4 regions of the Sphingobacterium psychroaquaticum genome follow, and region 1 is predicted to be linked to each of the others. Evidence: riboswitches for the same ligand, from Rfam matches in the RefSeq annotation. Region 1 holds a riboswitch; each other region holds the start of a gene.
The links. Region 1 has a riboswitch for S-adenosylmethionine ahead of E2P86_RS17080 (methylenetetrahydrofolate reductase). Riboswitches for the same ligand answer to the same signal wherever they lie in the genome.
Positions count from the first base shown of each region.

Region 1 (4,501 bases):
AGATTTCTTTACCGTCAATAAGAAGCTTGCGGATACTTATGGGCTGCAATGTTGGACCAACGCAGAGTCTTTTGATCGGGATATGCCGATTAAGTTCCTTCCGATAAAATTTGAAAAATTAAGGCTGAAGCTAGAAGCGGCACGAAAAGCAGGATATGATAAAGCGATTACATTTGAATTTTCGCATTTCATGAGCCCACAGTCGGCCTACTTACAAGCAGGCCATTTATATAATCGATATAAAGAATATTTAGAAACGTTGATTTAAAATTGAAGATGACGGAATTTGTTGATAAATACAGAAATGAGCTGTTGCTTAACGTGATGCCCTTTTGGGAGAAGAATTCGGTTGACCACCAATTTGGTGGTTTTTTCTCATGCCTAGACCGTGATGGAACTGTATTTGATACCGATAAATTTATGTGGTTACAGGGGCGTCAGATATGGACATTGTCGACGCTATATAACCAAGTGGAGGAGAATCCTGTATGGCGTGATATGGCTGAGCAGGGGGCTAAATTTATCCTAAAGAACGGTCGTGATGCAGAAGGAGATTGGTATTTCTCCTTAGATAGGGCGGGAAATCCTTTGGTGCAACCGTATAACATTTTTTCGGATTGCTTTGCCAGTATGGGGCTTGCTGCGTTGTATAAAGCGACAGGTAAAGAGGAGTATGGCAAGGTTGCGGAAGATACATTTAACCGCATTTTGGAGCGGCAGCATAATCCGAAAGGAAAATATAGCAAAGCTTACCCTGGCACAAGAAATCTGAAAGGTTTCGCTTTGCCGATGATCCTGAGCAACCTTTCGTTAGAATTGGAGCATATTGTAGGTAGCGCCACGGTAGAAACGCTAATCGACGAGGTTATTCATGAAGTAATGGAGGTATTTTACCAACCAGAAACCGGTTTGATTATGGAAAGCGTAAACCTTGATGGATCTTTTTCTGATACGTTTGACGGACGCTTGGTGAACCCGGGGCACACGATTGAAGCCATGTGGTTTATGATGGATTTGGCTGAAAGAAGATCGGATAAGGCATTGATGACGAAATGCGTCGATATTGCATTGCGTGCACTGGAGTATGGTTGGGATGAGCAATATGGCGGTATCTTCTATTTTAAAGATATCTTAAACAAACCCTTATTACAGTTGGAGTGGGATCAGAAACTATGGTGGGTTCATTTGGAGGCTTTAGTCTGTATGGCAAAAGGATGGGCATATACGGGCGACCCCCGTTGCAAAGAATGGTTTGAGAAGTTGGATAGCTATAGCTTCCAGCACTTCGCTGATCCAGAGTTTGGAGAATGGTATGGATACTTGAACCGTCAAGGAGAACCTTTGTTGACACTTAAAGGTGGTAAGTGGAAGGGATGCTTCCATGTACCACGTGCTTTGCTGAAGGTTTATAAAACAATGGAAACGATCCCGGTTTATAAATAGCAAATAAAAAACTCCCGATGAACATCGGGAGTTTTTTATTTGTATTACGCTAAGCGCTCTACAATTTTTTTCGTTGGTCCGGGATTACTCATGGTATAAAAGTGCAATACCGGTGCGCCAAATTCAATCAATTCTTTACACTGTTGTACCAACCAGTCCTCACCTACTTGACGAACATCAGCGTTTGTTTTGCAGCTTTCCACCGCTTCACTCAGTTCTTCTGGGATATCCAAGTGAAAGATTTTCGGTAAAGCAATCAATTGTTTTTTTGTGGTGAGTGGTTTTAGTCCCGGAATGATGGGTACATGAATATCATTATCACGACATTTCGTCACAAACTCTTTGTATTTATCTACGTTGTAGAACATTTGGGTTACGATGAACTCTGCACCCATCTCTACTTTCTTCTTCAGCCATTTGAAATCGGTATTGAAGTTCGGCGCTTCAAAGTGTTTCTCCGGATAGCCGGCAACGCCAATACAAAAGTCTGTTTTCGCAGAGCTTTCGATATCTTCGTGTAAATATTTTCCTTCGTTCATATCGACAACCTGCTGTAGGAGGTCCGTAGCAAAGGCATGTCCACCCGGGGTTGGAATAAAATCGGCATCCCCTTTGCGGGCGTCACCACGTAGGACCAATACATTGTCTATCCCCAAAAAGTTGAGGTCGATCAGGGCATTTTCAGTTTCTTCTTTGGTAAATCCTCCGCAGATTAAGTGCGGCACAGCATCTACCTTATACTTACTCATAATAGCCGCGCAAATAGCCACCGTTCCTGGTCGCTTTCTGTAGGCTACACGCTCCAGAAGGCCACTGTCATGTTGTTTGTACAGGTAATCTTCCCGATGGTAGGTAACATCAATAAAAGGAGGTTTGAATTCCATAAGTTCATCCATCGTCTTAAAAATGCTTTGTATTCCCTGCCCTTTTGCGGGAGGCAATAGCTCAAAAGAAAAGGATGTCTTGCCCTTGGCGTTCTTGATATGATCAACAATCTTCATAGTAATCGATTTAGGCTTAGGAGAAAACGCACAGGGATATTGTGTTTCTTCAGCTTATCTTTCCCGGGCTAAACCGAGTAGAATGTAGCACCTTGACCAGTGTCAGGTTGCTAAGGCTTCAGCGGGTCTATTCCCTCTGCCTTTCTCTATAAGCGGTTGCTAATATCGGTAATAGAAGTGAGAACTAAAAATAAAAAGACCGTTATTCTTCCCCGCGATATAAATCGACTAGCCCTTCCGGTAATTCTACTTCCAGAACTTGCTCTTCGGCATCGATACCTAAGATTAGATCGTCATTCAATGGAAAAAGCAATTCCTGTCCGTTGAAATCTACAGAGGCCATAAACTGTTGAGGAAGCTCTTGTACCTGTGTGATTTCACCAAGTTCTCCTTCATTTTCGTCAATGACAAGATACCCGATCAAGTCGGTATAGCGGAAATCATCCGGGTCACGCTCTGGCATCTTGTCGTTTGGGAGGTATACTTTCTTTTTGACAATGACCTGCGCCTTATCAATATGGTCTACATCCTCAAGGTTTAGGTATGCGGTACTATTTTTTTGTAGTTTGATGGTGTCGACAAAATAAGGAACCAATTTTTTATTGACTTCTACGAAAAGTACATCAAACTCCAAATCCATGTAATCTTCAAATTCAAAAAAAAGTTGTACTTCACCCTTTAATCCACGGGTTTTCGTGATATAGCCGATATAAAAACTCTGTTCAATTGTCATAATGCAAAGGTACGTAGATAAAATAAAAAAAAGCCGATTCCTTGCGGATTCGGCCTTCTTGAATCTGTATGAATAGTGAATTATCCTTCAGTTTCTTCTGTGTTTTCAGCACCTTCAGTTGCCTCAGGAGCTTCTACAACTTCTTCTTCTGCTACTTCTTCAGCAACAGGTGCGTTTTTAGCAGCGATTGCCGCAGCTCTGTCCGCTTTTTTCTTTGCTTCAGCAGCTAAAGCAGCTTTCTTAGTTTCTTCTTTAGAAGATGCTAAACCAGCTTTTTTACCAGCTACTTGTGCGTTTTTGCCTTCTACCCAAGCAGCGAATAATTCTTCTGCTTTAGCTTCGTCAAAAGCACCTTTTTTCACACCACCTTGTAAGTGTTTCTTGTAAAGAACACCTTCCTCAGAAAGGAGCGTACGTGCTGTGTCAGTTGGCTGTGCACCTGTGTTTAACCAGTTCAAAGCTTTCTCGAAATCCAAGATAATTGTCGCTGGGTTTGTGTTTGGGTTGTAAGAACCGATACGCTCGATAAACTTACCATCACGTGGTGCACGTGAATCTGCTACTACTACGTGGTAAAAAGGTTTTCCTTTTTTACCGTGTCTTTGCAATCTGATTTTAGTTGCCATGTTTTATTTAATTTATGTATTCAACATATCCCCCGTGCTTTATTGCAAGAGGGGACGCAAAGATAAGAATATTTTTTTCCTTTTCCTTTTTTAATTTTTACTTTCATCTTGATACCCTGATACTTTCCTGCCTCGCTTTCTACGAACGACCTTCTCTTTTCTATATTTTTAATTTTGCCCCATCCATGTAATCTGGTCCTCATTCTACTCGTTACTCGCTACTTTGTACGTTTTCCTTTCTACTTTTTCCTTTTTAATCTTTACTTTCATCACATGAACGCTGTTGCTCCACTCAAAATATTAAAAGCTTCGGCAGGCTCCGGGAAAACCTTTAGTCTGACCCTGCATTATATCACGTTGTTATTGATGCAGGAAAATAGCTACAGAGAGATTTTAGCGGTAACCTTTACGAATAAGGCGACAGCCGAGATGAAGGAGCGCGTGCTATCGGTGTTACAAGGGTTGGCTACAGGTGACCAGCGTCGTAAGGTGGATGCCTTTCGGATGCTTCTGCTGGAGCAACAACCCACGTGGACTCTACAGTTAATACAAGAAAAGGCCTATCGGGTGTTTCGAAAAATCATACATGATTACGGGCATTTTACGATTAGTACCATCGATGGCTTCTCCCAGAAGGTGATCCGTAGCTTTACGTACGAGCTGAATCTTGATGCGGGGTATAAGATTGAGATGAACAG
Region 1 covers NZ_CP038029.1:4,139,399-4,143,899, reverse strand. Annotated here, with positions in the region: gene E2P86_RS17090 (DUF4434 domain-containing protein) at 1-268, shown strand, start outside; gene E2P86_RS17085 (AGE family epimerase/isomerase) at 277-1,443, shown strand; gene E2P86_RS17080 (methylenetetrahydrofolate reductase) at 1,488-2,444, opposite strand; SAM riboswitch class I at 2,496-2,599, opposite strand; gene rimM (ribosome maturation factor RimM) at 2,647-3,177, opposite strand; gene E2P86_RS17070 (30S ribosomal protein S16) at 3,258-3,803, opposite strand; gene E2P86_RS17065 (UvrD-helicase domain-containing protein) at 4,077-4,501, shown strand, end outside.

Region 2 (4,501 bases), 1.9 Mb from region 1:
AGACTGGAGAGGTGGTCGTGGCGCATACCAAAATATCATCCCTTCATCCACAGGTGCAGCTAAAGCTGTAGGTCTTGTACTTCCTGAATTGAAAGGTAAGCTAACAGGTATGTCGATGCGTGTTCCTACGGCTGACGTTTCTGTTGTAGATTTAACAGTACGCTTAGAAAAAGGTGCTTCGTATGAAGACATCAAAAAAGCGATGAAAGAAGCTTCTGAAGGCGAATTAAAAGGAATTTTAGGTTACACAGAAGATGAGGTTGTTTCTACAGACTTCTTAGGTGATGCACGCACATCAATTTTCGATGCTAAAGCTGGTATCTCCTTGAACGATAACTTCGTGAAAGTAGTATCATGGTACGATAACGAATGGGGTTATTCGAACAAGATTATCGATCTAGCACAAGAGATTGGTAAATTATAATATCACATAAAAAAAGCGGCAATCTAGATTGCCGCTTTTTTTTACTTCATTAAGAACCCGCCTCCAAGGAGATCGTTTCCTTCATAGAATACAGCCGACTGCCCTGGGGCAATCCCTTTTACATTGTGCGTAAAATCCACCTGCATAATATTGCCTTGTTGCGTCAAAATAGACTGCGCACCAGCATCTTTATATCTGATTTTTGTAATCGCTTCCATCGGCTCTTCTAAGGATGCATATTTAACAAGATTGATATCCCGAACGAAAGCCTGTGATTTTTCGAGCTCATGCTCCTCGCCCAACACGACCGAGTTGCTCTCTGGAAGGATTTCGATTACAAACATTGGTTTTCCCAATGCAATACCTAGCCCTTTACGTTGTCCGATCGTGAAGTAAGGGTAACCAATATGCTTACCAACTACGGTTCCATCAGACAAGATAAAATTTCCTGGACCAATTTCCTCATCAAGGGACGGACGTTTGTGTCTTAAAAAGGCTCTATAGTCGTTCTCCGGCACAAAACATATCTCATAGCTTTCTGACTTCTGTGCCAATTCCGCCTGCCCCATATCCAATGCCATTTGGCGAATTTCCTTTTTGGTGAAATTCCCTAATGGAAATTGCGTGCGCGCGAGATTCTCTTGTGAAACACCCCACAACACATAAGACTGGTCTTTATTTTCATCTCTTCCTTTAGAGATGACGTATCGGCCGTTATCGTGCATCCGGATATTCGCATAGTGCCCCGTCGCGATAAATTCGCAATCGAGCTTATCCGCACGCTTCATCAATGCAGACCATTTGATATGCGTGTTGCACAAGACGCATGGATTTGGTGTCCGTCCGGCAATATACTCGTCGACGAAGTTATCGATCACATAATCGCCAAACTCATCTCTGATATCTAATATATAATGTGGGAAACCATAACCTACGGCTAAAGAGCGGGCATCATTGATACTATCCAGGCTACAGCATCCCGTTTCCTTGGACGATCCGCCTGCCGACGCATAATCCCAAGTTTTCATCGTGATACCGATCACCTCGTACCCTTGTTCATGTAACATCACAGCAGCGACAGAACTATCAACCCCACCACTCATTGCCACTAAAACTCTACCTCTTTTACTCATATTATTTTTGTGAAGTGCAAAGATAGCCTAATTTGAGTAATTGGTATGTTTATTTGATGTAATTTTATCTCAATAAGAATCAAGAGGTTGAAATAAACCTCGAAAATAATTGTCTCAAAAATTTTAGAATTCAAAAAAAGAACCTACATTTGCAACACAATAAAGGAAAACAATTATTGTAAAAAGGTGCCATAGCTCAGTCGGTAGAGCAAAGGACTGAAAATCCTTGTGTCGCTGGTTCGAATCCAGCTGGCACCACCCAAAACCTGCTTAGCACAGGTTCAAAACAAAGCTAAAAGGTGCCATAGCTCAGTCGGTAGAGCAAAGGACTGAAAATCCTTGTGTCGCTGGTTCGAATCCAGCTGGCACCACCAGAAAAGCCCGTCTCCATAACGAGATGGGCTTTTTCTTTTTTTAACCTATTTCAAAAAAACACTTTTTTCTTTTGCATATGTTTCAAAAAAACATATATTTGCGGAGTACTTCGTTAGTGGTACACTAATCAACACCTTTTATCAGGTCTTGATTTATAAAGAAGTGGCGAGAGACTGGCTCTATGACCCACTGGCAACCTTCAATAGAAGTTGAAAAGGTGCCAATTCCTGTCCAAAGCAATATCGCTTTGGAGCATATAAATGAAATAAGACAATGATAGCGATCAAACAAATTTCAGCAAATACGTCCTTATTGTATCCGACCGGAACAACAACATGTTGTACGATGTCTTCGGCTATGCGAATGCGCTAGTCGTTCGTGATAATGGATAAATTGTAACCCAACCTCTTTTTACATTCCTTATCATTCGTATAGAACGACCACTCCTTCATCCCTTAGGTTGGCTTTAACACGTATTTTACAAAATTCAAAAACAACACCATTATGTCAACAGATAATAAAAACCTAAAATTCGAAACATTACAAGTTCACGCTGGCCAAGAAGTAGACCCTACAACTGGATCCCGTGCATTACCGATATATCAAACATCATCTTACGCGTTTGAAAATGCCGAGCATGGCGCTAATCTTTTTGCGCTAAAGCAGTTCGGAAACATCTACACCCGTATCATGAACCCGACGACTGATGTCTTCGAAAAACGTATTGCAGCCCTTGAAGGCGGTGTAGCGGCTGTAGCTGTTGCTTCCGGACAAGCCGCACAATTTATTACGATCAACAATATCGTCGAAAGTGGCGAGAACTTCGTTGCCGGATCGAACCTTTATGGCGGAACATACAATCAATTCAAGGTAGCGTTCAAACGCATAGGCATCGAAGCGCGTTTTGCATTAGATAGCACGGTCGAAAATATCGAAGCACTTATTGACGATAAGACAAAAGCAATCTACTTGGAGACGATCGGGAACCCGAGCTACAACATTCCTGATTTCGAAAAAATTGCTGCTTTAGCAAAGAAACATGACCTGCCTATCATCGTAGATAACACATTCGGTGCCGGTGGCTATCTTTTCAAACCGTTGGAACATGGCGCCCATGTTGTTGTAGAATCAGCAACAAAATGGATCGGTGGACATGGTACTAGTATCGGTGGTGTCATAATCGACGGTGGAACATACAATTGGGGAAATGGTAAATACAAACAATTCTCTGAACCATCAGAAGGCTACCATGGCTTAGTATTCTCCGATGTATTTGGAGTCAATGGTCCTTTCGGGAATATTCAGTTTGCTATTCGTGCACGTGTAGAAGGCTTACGTGACTTTGGTCCTGCCCTATCACCGTTCAACTCCTTCTTGCTGGTACAAGGCTTAGAAACCCTATCCTTGCGTGTACAGAGACACGTGGATAACACCTTGGAGATTGCACAATGGCTAGAAGCACATCCACAGGTAGAAAAAGTAAGCTACCCTGGTTTGAAAAGTCACCCATACCACCAAAATGCACAGAAATATCTGAAGAACGGATATGGAGCTGTACTGTCCTTCACGATTAAAGGTGGCGCACAAAAAGCTAATGATTTCATCGACGCCCTAGAGCTAATCAGTCATGTGGCCAATGTAGGGGATGCGAAAACATTGATTATCCACCCATCGGCGACGACACACCAACAGCTATCGGCAGAAGCACAAAAAGCCGCAGGTGTGTATCCTGGTTTGCTGCGTTTATCTGTAGGTATTGAGCATATCGATGATATCAAAGCCGATCTGCAACAAGCATTTGATAAACTAAAATAAGAAAACTACAATTTACAGTAAAGGGGAAAGATTAAGGTAAAGAATGAGTTTAAAATATTATAAATCGGAGACAGCCTTCCAATTCGAAAATGGCGCCACGATTGATGAGCTAACAGTAGCTTATCATACCTATGGCACCTTAAACGAGAAGAAAGACAATGTGGTATGGGTATGCCATGCCCTAACCGCAAACTCCGATGTATTCGATTGGTGGCCGGGATTGTTTGGTGAAAATGAGTTGTTCAATCCACATGATTATTTTATTGTTTGCGCCAACGTGTTGGGTTCGCACTACGGTACGACAAACCCATTGAGCATAAACAAGCAAACGGGAAATCCATATTTTTTAGATTTCCCACAGTTTACAATCCGTGACATCGTAGCGGTAAATCAGCGATTAGCCGATTATCTTGGGATTCAACAGATTGAAATATTGATTGGTGGATCTCTGGGCGGACAGCAAGCACTGGAATGGGTTGCCGCAAAAACAATTGCTGTAAATCAACTCATTGTAATCGGCACCAGCGCACAATCGTCGCCTTGGGGAATTGCCTTCAATGAAAGTCAACGGCTTTCTATTGCAGCTGATCCAACCTTCTTTAGTAACACCGTAGATGGAGGGGTGAACGGTTTAAAAGCCGCACGTAGTATAGCGCTCCTCTCCTATCGGAACTACCAGACTTATACCAAAACCCAAGAAGAAACAGACGCAGAGAAATCAGATAGCTATAAAGCATCTTCGTACCAACAATAC
Region 2 covers NZ_CP038029.1:1,659,076-1,663,576, reverse strand. Annotated here, with positions in the region: gene gap (type I glyceraldehyde-3-phosphate dehydrogenase) at 1-424, shown strand, start outside; gene mnmA (tRNA 2-thiouridine(34) synthase MnmA) at 466-1,557, opposite strand; tRNA gene E2P86_RS06845 (tRNA-Phe) at 1,743-1,815, shown strand; tRNA gene E2P86_RS06840 (tRNA-Phe) at 1,856-1,931, shown strand; SAM riboswitch class I at 2,082-2,195, shown strand; gene E2P86_RS06835 (O-acetylhomoserine aminocarboxypropyltransferase/cysteine synthase family protein) at 2,437-3,747, shown strand; gene E2P86_RS06830 (homoserine O-acetyltransferase family protein) at 3,791-4,501, shown strand, end outside.
Region 2: it holds a riboswitch for S-adenosylmethionine, as region 1 does, so the genes downstream of both, E2P86_RS06835 (O-acetylhomoserine aminocarboxypropyltransferase/cysteine synthase family protein) here and E2P86_RS17080 (methylenetetrahydrofolate reductase) in region 1, are expected to answer to the same signal.

Region 3 (4,501 bases), 580 kb from region 1:
CTCTCTGGAAAGAATTTCTTTATTCTAAGAGATACCATAACACCAACGAATGCGGAGATGTATATAAAAGTATCGCTGGATGAGTTCAAAGGAGGGATTGGTTTGGATTCAGTTCTACAAATTGGCAACGAACCCATAGCCATTAAAACCTTTGACATGAATGTAGTGCGCGAGAAGCCAGCCTACAATATCTTTTTTAAAACAATAGATAAAGAGCTCTTCGCCGCTCAAAACAAAATTGGTGATACTTTATACTCTAATCTAACATCGGCTTTATCAGCCTCTTTTCCGCTCGCGGTTTACGGCAATGAAACGGAAACTTTCCCGAAGGCATCGTATGATAAGGCTGCCTATAGGTATAACAAAGGTGGCTTTGAGAAATTTCACAATGTAAGACTGTTAGATAACATGTCTGTGAAAGTATCGAATATCCTTTCCTTATGGAATGCGTTCCGATATGCATTTGTGTACAATCCATTGACGGATGCAGAAGAGGAGCATTTATTGAGGAAGACAATCAACGCCGTACTGGAAACAAAAAACCTTCAGGAATACTATGATGTGGTTTGGGGTATGTTGGCTGTGTATAAAGATGCGCATATCTTTTTCAATATGGAAGAGGTCGATAATCGCAACAATTACTCGATGCCTTTCAGTGTTATTGACCTGAACGATAAATATTATATTCGGAAAATTCATAATCCAGCTTTTGAAAGAAATGTCAATATTGGCGATGAAATCCTTGGTGTTGGTGCGGAAGATATTGAACAGTTAGTGAAGCGAAAGTCGATTGTCGGATCAGGATCGGCCGCAAATAAAAAAACAAGATTAATCTTTAGTATGCTTTATGGTGAAAAGGACTCAGCATCTATTTTACGATTGCGGGACCAGCGTAGCGGCAAAGTGAAGGAGCTTCATGTGAAGCGTGATTTTCAGCACGACGATATATATCTAACGGTATCGACGCTAAAAAACACAGCAAATAGGATGCTGGATGAGAATACGTATTATTTTAACTTGGCTCAATCAAAAGTGACGGATACATTGTTGCGATTTATTGAGGACCCGTCGAAGCATATCATATTTGAGATGAGGGGATACCTTAAGCACGATTTTTATAGTCAAAACATACTTAATAAGTTAATTACGGACACCGTTAAACATCAGATTTTTTATTCCTATGAAATTTTAAGTCCTAAGAATCGAAGCTTTAGACAGTCTACACAAATAGATGCTCCTGAAAACCAGAATAAGAAAGCTAAATTTTACTTTCTAACCGATCGAACAACACAAAGTGCACCGGAAACTTTTCTTGATATTGTTAAATTTTGGAAGATAGGTAAGATTATTGGACAGCCAACAGCTGGTGCAAATGGTAATATTAATTATCTTTATCTGCCTGGAGGCATGATGGTGACCTTTTCAGGGCTAAAAGTAATGAATTCCGACGGAAGTACTCATCATCTGCTAGGTGTGCAGCCGGATTATTTGACAGATTTTACACTCGAAGACATCATGGGCGGGCGTGATCCTTATATAGACACAGCTTTGAAGATTATAGCGGATGAGGGGTAGGTTAAAGCTCTTTCTTTCTCAGCCAAGCAAAAAGTGCTAGGTATACCTGCGTTCTAACTTCTTCTTTGGATAAAACTAAATCATGGATGCCATTTTCAATGGGAAGAATGGTGATATCACCCTTGAGCTTATTTGCATACCGTGCAATATCTCTGACATTAAGGACCAAATCACTACTTTGTGAGTGCTTGTCCCACTTTTTTGAAAAACTACTTTGTGCTCCATGCATAATGAGGGTGGGCACGGTCAAATGAACGCCCTGTTGAATGTATCGTTGTGCCTGATGCACCGCTCGGATGAAACTCGCGTCCGAATAGGTATAATCAAGAGGTTTCCAAGTTAGGTCGAAGTTCCATTCCCCTTTATGCTCTTGATGTAGGCTTTTTGCATACTGAGCGTTCATGCCATTTGGTATGGGTAAATTAGGAAACAGCGTAGCCAATGCACTGACCAGGGGAATACCGATCGTTTTTGTCAAAGACCCCACATTGAAATCATAGAAAGGACTGTTGCACCACAATCCTTTCACCAACGGATGATTGGGATGGCGTGCAGCAAAGTAGGTCAAGACTAGGCCGCCGGTAGAATGCCCACATAATATCACACTGTCATGCCCCTCTTGCTTCATGATAGCTAGAGATCTGTTAATCTCCTCATCGTACTCTTTGAGATTACGTACGCGGTAATATCCCTGATGTGACAGATGTGCACGGCCATATTTGCGGAGATCTAACGCATAGAAATGGTAACCATGCATATTGAATTGATCTGCCATCTCTGTTTGAAAAAAATAATCGATATAGCCATGAACATAAAGTACAGCTTTCTTGCTTTCTAGGGGTGCTTTCTTGCGTACGAGTACGGCATGAACACTTCCTTCGTAATCATCCGGTAAGTCAAGACGGGCTTGCTCATACGGGTATCCTAAGATGTCTTCCTGAAAAGCGTATGTCTCTGTCTCCATATTTTTGTTATTTATGTATTAAATTTACATATGTTTTTTTAAAATCTTTAGGATTTCTTTGCATTCTCAATACTTATTCATACCTTAGCCACGCTTATAGAGAAAGGCAGAGGGACTAGACCCGATGAAGCCTTAGCAACCTGTCGCTGTACAAGGTGCTACATTCTACTCCTTCGGGGGAAAGATAAGCCGAAGTCACCGTTCCTGTGTGGCCTTCTCTCCAAGCAATAGTTTTAGAAAGAAAAATTAACAAACAGAATTTATGTTATTAACAAACAATTTAGGTTACCCACGTGTGGGGGCTTTCCGCGAATTGAAAAAGGCCAATGAAGCTTATTGGGCGAAAAAGATCAGCGCGGAAGAATTATTGCAAGCTGGACTTAAAATCCGTGAAGGCAACTGGAAGACACAAAAGGATGCTGGGATCGACCTAATTCCTTCGAATGACTTCTCGTTTTACGATCAAGTATTAGACTTGTCTCTTACTGTAGGAGCAATTCCTGCTCGTTACAGCTCTTTGTTGAACAAAATTGATCGTCAGTATAATTTAGATTTATACTTTGCGATGGCACGTGGTTTCCAAGAAGGTGGGGTAGATGTGACGGCGATGGAAATGACGAAATGGTTCGATACTAACTACCACTATATCGTTCCTGAGTTTACGAAAAACCAAGAATTTAAACTGACTTCAGAGAAATTCTTAAATGAATATAATGAGGCTAAAGCGGCTGGTATTGAAACGAAACCAGTTATTATTGGCCCAATCACTTACCTTTTGTTAGGTAAAGAAAAAGAAACAGGATTTAACCGTATCGACCTTATCGATGGTTTATTGCCTGTTTATGAAGAAATCTTAACTAAATTGGCGGATGCAGGTGCACAATATGTGCAGATTGATGAGCCTTATTTGGCATTGGATATTGATGCAGATACAAAAGCGCTTTATGCACGTGTTTTCGATAAACTTGCAGCAGCTGCTAAAGGCATCAAATTAATCGTTGCAACTTATTTCGAAGCTCTTCGTGACAACGAGGACGTAGCAGTGAACTTACCGGTTCATGCGTTACACCTTGACTTGGTTCGTGGAGAAAATCAATTAGATACAGTTCTTGCTAAAGTACCTGCTTCTTTGACACTTTCATTGGGTGTAGTAGAAGGTCGTAACATTTGGAAGAACGATTACGAGAAATCGTTAACACAAATCAAAAAAGCAGTTGATGTTTTGGGCGCCGATCGTGTTTGGGTTGCGCCTTCATCTTCTTTATTACATGTTCCTTTTGATTTGGATAATGAAGATAATGAAGAGTCATTGCCTGCTGAAGTTAAGAACTGGTTAGCATTTGCAAAACAGAAATTAGCAGAGGTAAAAGACTTAGCGGTATTGGCTGATGGTGAGGTTGATGCAAAAACAGCAGAACGCTTTGAAGCGAATAAAGCAGCAGCGGAAAGCCGTCGTACTTCTCCTTTAATCCATAAGCCAGCGGTTAAAGAGCGTACAGCAAATATTACAGATGATGATGCAACACGTACTTCTGTGTTTGCAGATCGTAAAGCAGCACAACAAGCTAAATTTAACTTGCCAGCTTTTGCGACAACAACAATCGGTTCTTTCCCACAGACGAAAGATGTTCGTAAATGGAGAGCTGATTTGAAGAAAGGTGCAATTACACAAGCTGAATACGATAAAGAAATTGCAGAGGAAACAGAAAGAACTATCCGTTTACAAGAAGAACTAGATATCGATGTATTGGTACACGGTGAGTTCGAGCGTAACGACATGGTGGAGTACTTCGGTGAGCAACTTGCTGGATATGCGTTCACGAAAAACGGATGGGTGCAATCATATGGTTCACGTTGTGTGAAACCGCCGGTAATTTATGGTGATGTTTATCGTCCAGAAGATATGACTGTTCGTTGGTCTGCTTATGCACAATCATTGACAAACCGTCCAGTGAAAGGAAT
Region 3 covers NZ_CP038029.1:326,210-330,710, forward strand. Annotated here, with positions in the region: gene E2P86_RS01415 (S41 family peptidase) at 1-1,575, shown strand, start outside; gene E2P86_RS01420 (alpha/beta hydrolase) at 1,577-2,539, opposite strand; SAM riboswitch class I at 2,631-2,730, shown strand; gene metE (5-methyltetrahydropteroyltriglutamate--homocysteine S-methyltransferase) at 2,802-4,501, shown strand, end outside.
Region 3: it holds a riboswitch for S-adenosylmethionine, as region 1 does, so the genes downstream of both, metE (5-methyltetrahydropteroyltriglutamate--homocysteine S-methyltransferase) here and E2P86_RS17080 (methylenetetrahydrofolate reductase) in region 1, are expected to answer to the same signal.

Region 4 (4,501 bases), 1.1 Mb from region 1:
TGGGTTGGGCGCACGCCTTATACATACATCGAAATTTTCTTTTTCGACCGAACTTGTACAACGAACAAATTTTGCGGATAACTTTCGTACGACTGATAATAATCGTGTTTCCCTACGTTTTATGCCAGCGATGTACCTGAGCAAGCATTTACAGGTTTTTGCAGCTCCTTCCTTTAACTACGCCCAAGCGCTGGAGCAAGAAAGTGGGGCGGGTACTGCATGGCGTTTCTGGGGGGCAAGCCGTACTAGAAATAGCTTCCACGGAGGAGGAACGGTCGGGATAAATTATGTGTTTAATTAGGGTTAGGGAGTTCGGGTGGTGCAAAGGCAAGTTTCTACAGATCGCCATAATTCCTCAGGCGACATTTGGTCGTTAAGAAAGCTAGAAGCGTTGCTAACGCAGGCAATATAGTAAAGTGTGAACTATCTTCTCCAGATAAAATTTAAAGAGACTACCACATCCCCGCAAGAAGCGGGGCTACGCGGTAGTCTTCTTTTTGTTTTTTACTTTCCAAACATGCCAGCTAAAGAATCCAAAATGCCGCCTTTATCCTGTTGGCTTTTGTTTTGATTGAAAAAGTCGCCCGCCAGGTTGCCAATCATATCGGTAATACCGTTAGATTGTGCAGCCGCTTGTGTGTTGCCTCCGCCGCCAAAAATATTGCCGATTAGATCTCCAATACCACCTCCTGTGGAAGCTTGTTGCGCACCGCCACCGCCTAATACTGAGCCGATGAGGTCGCCAATGCCACCCCCACTGTTGGCACTTTGTTTTTGTTGGCCGAGATATCCCATAACCATGGGCGCTAAACTAGCGAGTACTCCACCTACCTGTGCACTGCTCAAGCCTAGCTTATCTGCAAAATTTTGTGTTACAGATTCTGTGTTTTTGCCAAACATATGGTTGACAATCTTTCCGCCATCATCGTTGTTGTTGCTGCCAAAAACGTCACTTATCTTATCCAGAATACCGCTACTGCTGTGTTGGTCAAGCGCTTTGTCGATATTTTCTGCTTGTCCTTTGTTTTTGGAGTTGTAGTTCAACGCAGCAATCATCAGCGGAACGGCGGCTGCAACGATCCACTTTGCTTTCGTCTCGCTAACACCCAACGTACTGGAAATGGCTGATATCGCTTTCGAACCGATACCACCTGTAATTAAATCTGTAATACCCATGATTTTTATTTGTTAAGTAACAATATGTATTTTTTTATGCCTATTCTTGTTCTTATAAACTTACAGAAAAATAAATTGTTTTATGAAGTACCTAGGATTTGTTGTATCGTTGTGTTTTTTAGCTGTTTTAAGTGGTTGTCAACAGCAACGAAATACAGCAACAGAGAATGAAGCGAAAGTAGATAAGCTGACATTGGATTCCGAAATGGCAGCCCTGATTTTCGCACTCCCTACACATTGTTTAACGATTGAATACCCGAATAAAATGGGACAGGTCTTGGGGAGCGTTCAAGATCTAAAAGGGCCTAAAGCACTGCGTCCGATTTTTTATGGATGTTTTGATTGGCACTCTTCCGTGCACGGTTACTGGTCCATTGTGCACTTGTTACGCCTTCATCCCGATTTAGATTCCGACGGCAAAATCCGACAGATATTGAACGCTCATATCACGAAGGAAAATCTCGCGGTGGAGCTTGCTTTTTTTCAAGATAAAAATAATTTGAGCTTCGAGCGGACCTACGGCTGGGCCTGGTTGTTCAAGTTGCAGCAAGAGCTGTTGGCATGGGAAGATAAGGATGCACAGAAGTGGGCATCCGTATTACAACCTTTGGTCGATTTGCTTTCGGAACGGACACAAGTTTATTTAACAAAATTAGTTTACCCGATTCGAACAGGGCAACACGATAATACAGCTTTTAGTCTTGCTTTGATGTTTGATTATGCCAAACAAGTTGGAGATCATAACCTATTGAATGCTATAAAGACCAATACTACACGTTTTTTTGAAAAGGATAAAAATTGTGATTTAGCGTACGAACCGAGTGGATATGATTTTCTGTCACCGTGTTTGGAGGAAGCCTATCTCATGAGTAAGGTGTTACCACATGATGAGTATAAAGTGTGGCTTTTGAATTTTATGCCAGGTTTGTTTGAAAAGGAAGTAAAGTTATTGCAGCCTGCTATTGTGAGCGATCGTACGGATGGAAAATTGGTTCACTTGGATGGGTTGAACTTTAGTCGTGCCCATTGCCTGTACGGTATTGCACAAGTGCTTCCGGAACTTCATGATGTTTTGGTGCAGCTCGGGAATAATCACATTGAATTTTCTTTGAAAAATATCAGCAACGACGACTATATGGGAAGCCACTGGTTAGGATCATTTGCCTTGTTGGCGCTGTCTAACCAGTAGCTATATGTAAAGGGGGAGATTTGCTTGCTTTAACAGACTGGAATGAGGCTATTGTTTTCTAGCTTTACTTTCACAATCTGGATTACGGTAAAACCGTCCTCTTTGGAAATAATAGGGGATAGGTCGATTCCCTTCTGGGCAAGTGCTTTAAGCACTGCATTCCGGAAGGTAGAGCGTGAGCTTCCCCAAACCTTGTTTTCAACAATGTCATTGTTGATGGTGATCAACTCATTCACCGTATAGTGGTGGAACTGCTCTTGTAGATGGCTGGATAGTTGATTTGTTGTTGACATACAATTTAAAATTAAAAACGTTTAACCATAAATTGTATTCAGAAAATCAAGGGTTTAAAACAATCGTGAAGACACGTTTATTTTGGCGTGATACCCGTATTATTTTACCACCGCGGTGCCTACACTCGGTTGGTATTGCTTATGCAATTCTGAATACTCTACAAATATAGTAGAGTTTTTTTTATTTCCAAATATTTTTTTAAATAACGTATATTTAGTAACAACGCTCCACTCCCTACCAACTACGCTCTACCAACTACTCCCTACCAACTACGCTCTACGAACTACTTCCTACCAACTCAATCTCCCTTGTAATAGCTATTTGATTCAAGAAATAGGCATCATGCGAAACGACCAATAATGTTCCTTGATACTGTTGAATAGCTGCGGTTAGAATTTCGATATTTTGGATATCTAAGTTATTGGTAGGTTCGTCTAATACGAGAAGCTCTGGTGCATTATTACTTATTGTTAAACAACATAGAGCAAGGCGCATTCGTTCTCCGCCACTTAATGCAGCAACCGATTTGTTCCAGCTTTCTTTGTTAAATAAAAAGCGATCCAACCTAATCTTTATATCGTGTTCTTGGAGTGCTCCGTCATTAAAATCCTCGGCCTGTTCGTATACGCTAAGTGCATCATTCAAAAGGGAGTAGTCCTGATCAATATAAACGGTTTCAATCGCGGTACGGAAAATCGATCCCGTCGCGGGCGTTAACGCACCTAACAAGAGCCGGATGAAGGTCGTTTTTCCGGATCCGTTCTTTCCTTTTAACGCAATGCGCTCGCCACTTGTAATTTTTAAATTTAATTTATCCGACCAAACCGCTTGGGCTTCGTATTGATGATTTACATGCGTGAGTTCGAATAACACCTTACCTTGATGAAGGCTTGTTCTTTCGAAACCAAACTTCATCTTGTCGATATCGGCACGCTGCATGCGCAACGATGATAGTTCTTCACCGATATTATTCGTTTTATTGCTATGGACTTGCTTGGATTTAGCACTGCTATTTTCGGCGTTATTGCGGAGCGTATTCATCATAATACGCGCAACGCCGGCTTTTTCTTGCTTCTTTTTACCACGTGCATCCAGCTTCTGCTGACGCTCGGCTACGGCACGTTCTTTTTCTTTGGCCTTCCGAAGGTCTTTTTCCATTGCCTGGATGTGGTCGCCCAGCGCGTTGCGCTCCGCATCTTTCTGCTCCGCGTAGAAATCATAATTCCCGCCGTAAGTCTTTATGCCCTCTTTACTAAGTTCATACATCGTGTCAAGTAAATTGAGCAAGGTACGATCGTGGCTCACAATAAGTAAAGTTGCTGCAGTTTGTTCGATGTATGCATAAAGCAATTGCCGGCCCTGATTATCCAAATGATTACTGGGCTCATCCATGATGATAAACTTCGCTTGGTGGATGTGTATACCGGCTAAAAAAACACGGCTCTTTTGTCCACCACTAAGTGTCGCCATCTTGTCATTCAGGTTTACTCCCTTCAAATCCCAACGGGTAAAGGCATCGTGACAGCGTTCTTCGAGGCTCCAATCATCATCGAGCATCAACATATGCTCTTCCGAGGCATTTCCCGCCAAGATTTCATAAAAAGCATGCAATTTATGGGCTACTTGAAGCGCCTCAGCCACTGTTTTGTCTTGGTATTGATCAAGTATTTGAGGGATGTAATAGGGGGACTCTACCGATCTTATTTGACCCGTATTGGGAGTGTGAAGACCTGCAATAAGTTTAAGCAGTGTAGATTTTCCTGCACCATTATTCCCGATAAGCGCAGCTTTAGCACCTTGACGAAGGCTAAAATTTAAATGTGTAAACAGGACTTCTTTATC
Region 4 covers NZ_CP038029.1:2,995,823-3,000,323, reverse strand. Annotated here, with positions in the region: gene E2P86_RS12625 (hypothetical protein) at 1-301, shown strand, start outside; gene E2P86_RS12620 (DUF937 domain-containing protein) at 505-1,176, opposite strand; gene E2P86_RS12615 (DUF2891 domain-containing protein) at 1,259-2,365, shown strand; gene E2P86_RS12610 (hypothetical protein) at 2,395-2,658, opposite strand; SAM-I-IV-variant riboswitch at 2,726-2,820, opposite strand; gene abc-f (ribosomal protection-like ABC-F family protein) at 2,936-4,501, opposite strand, start outside.
Region 4: it holds a riboswitch for S-adenosylmethionine, as region 1 does, so the genes downstream of both, E2P86_RS12610 (hypothetical protein) here and E2P86_RS17080 (methylenetetrahydrofolate reductase) in region 1, are expected to answer to the same signal.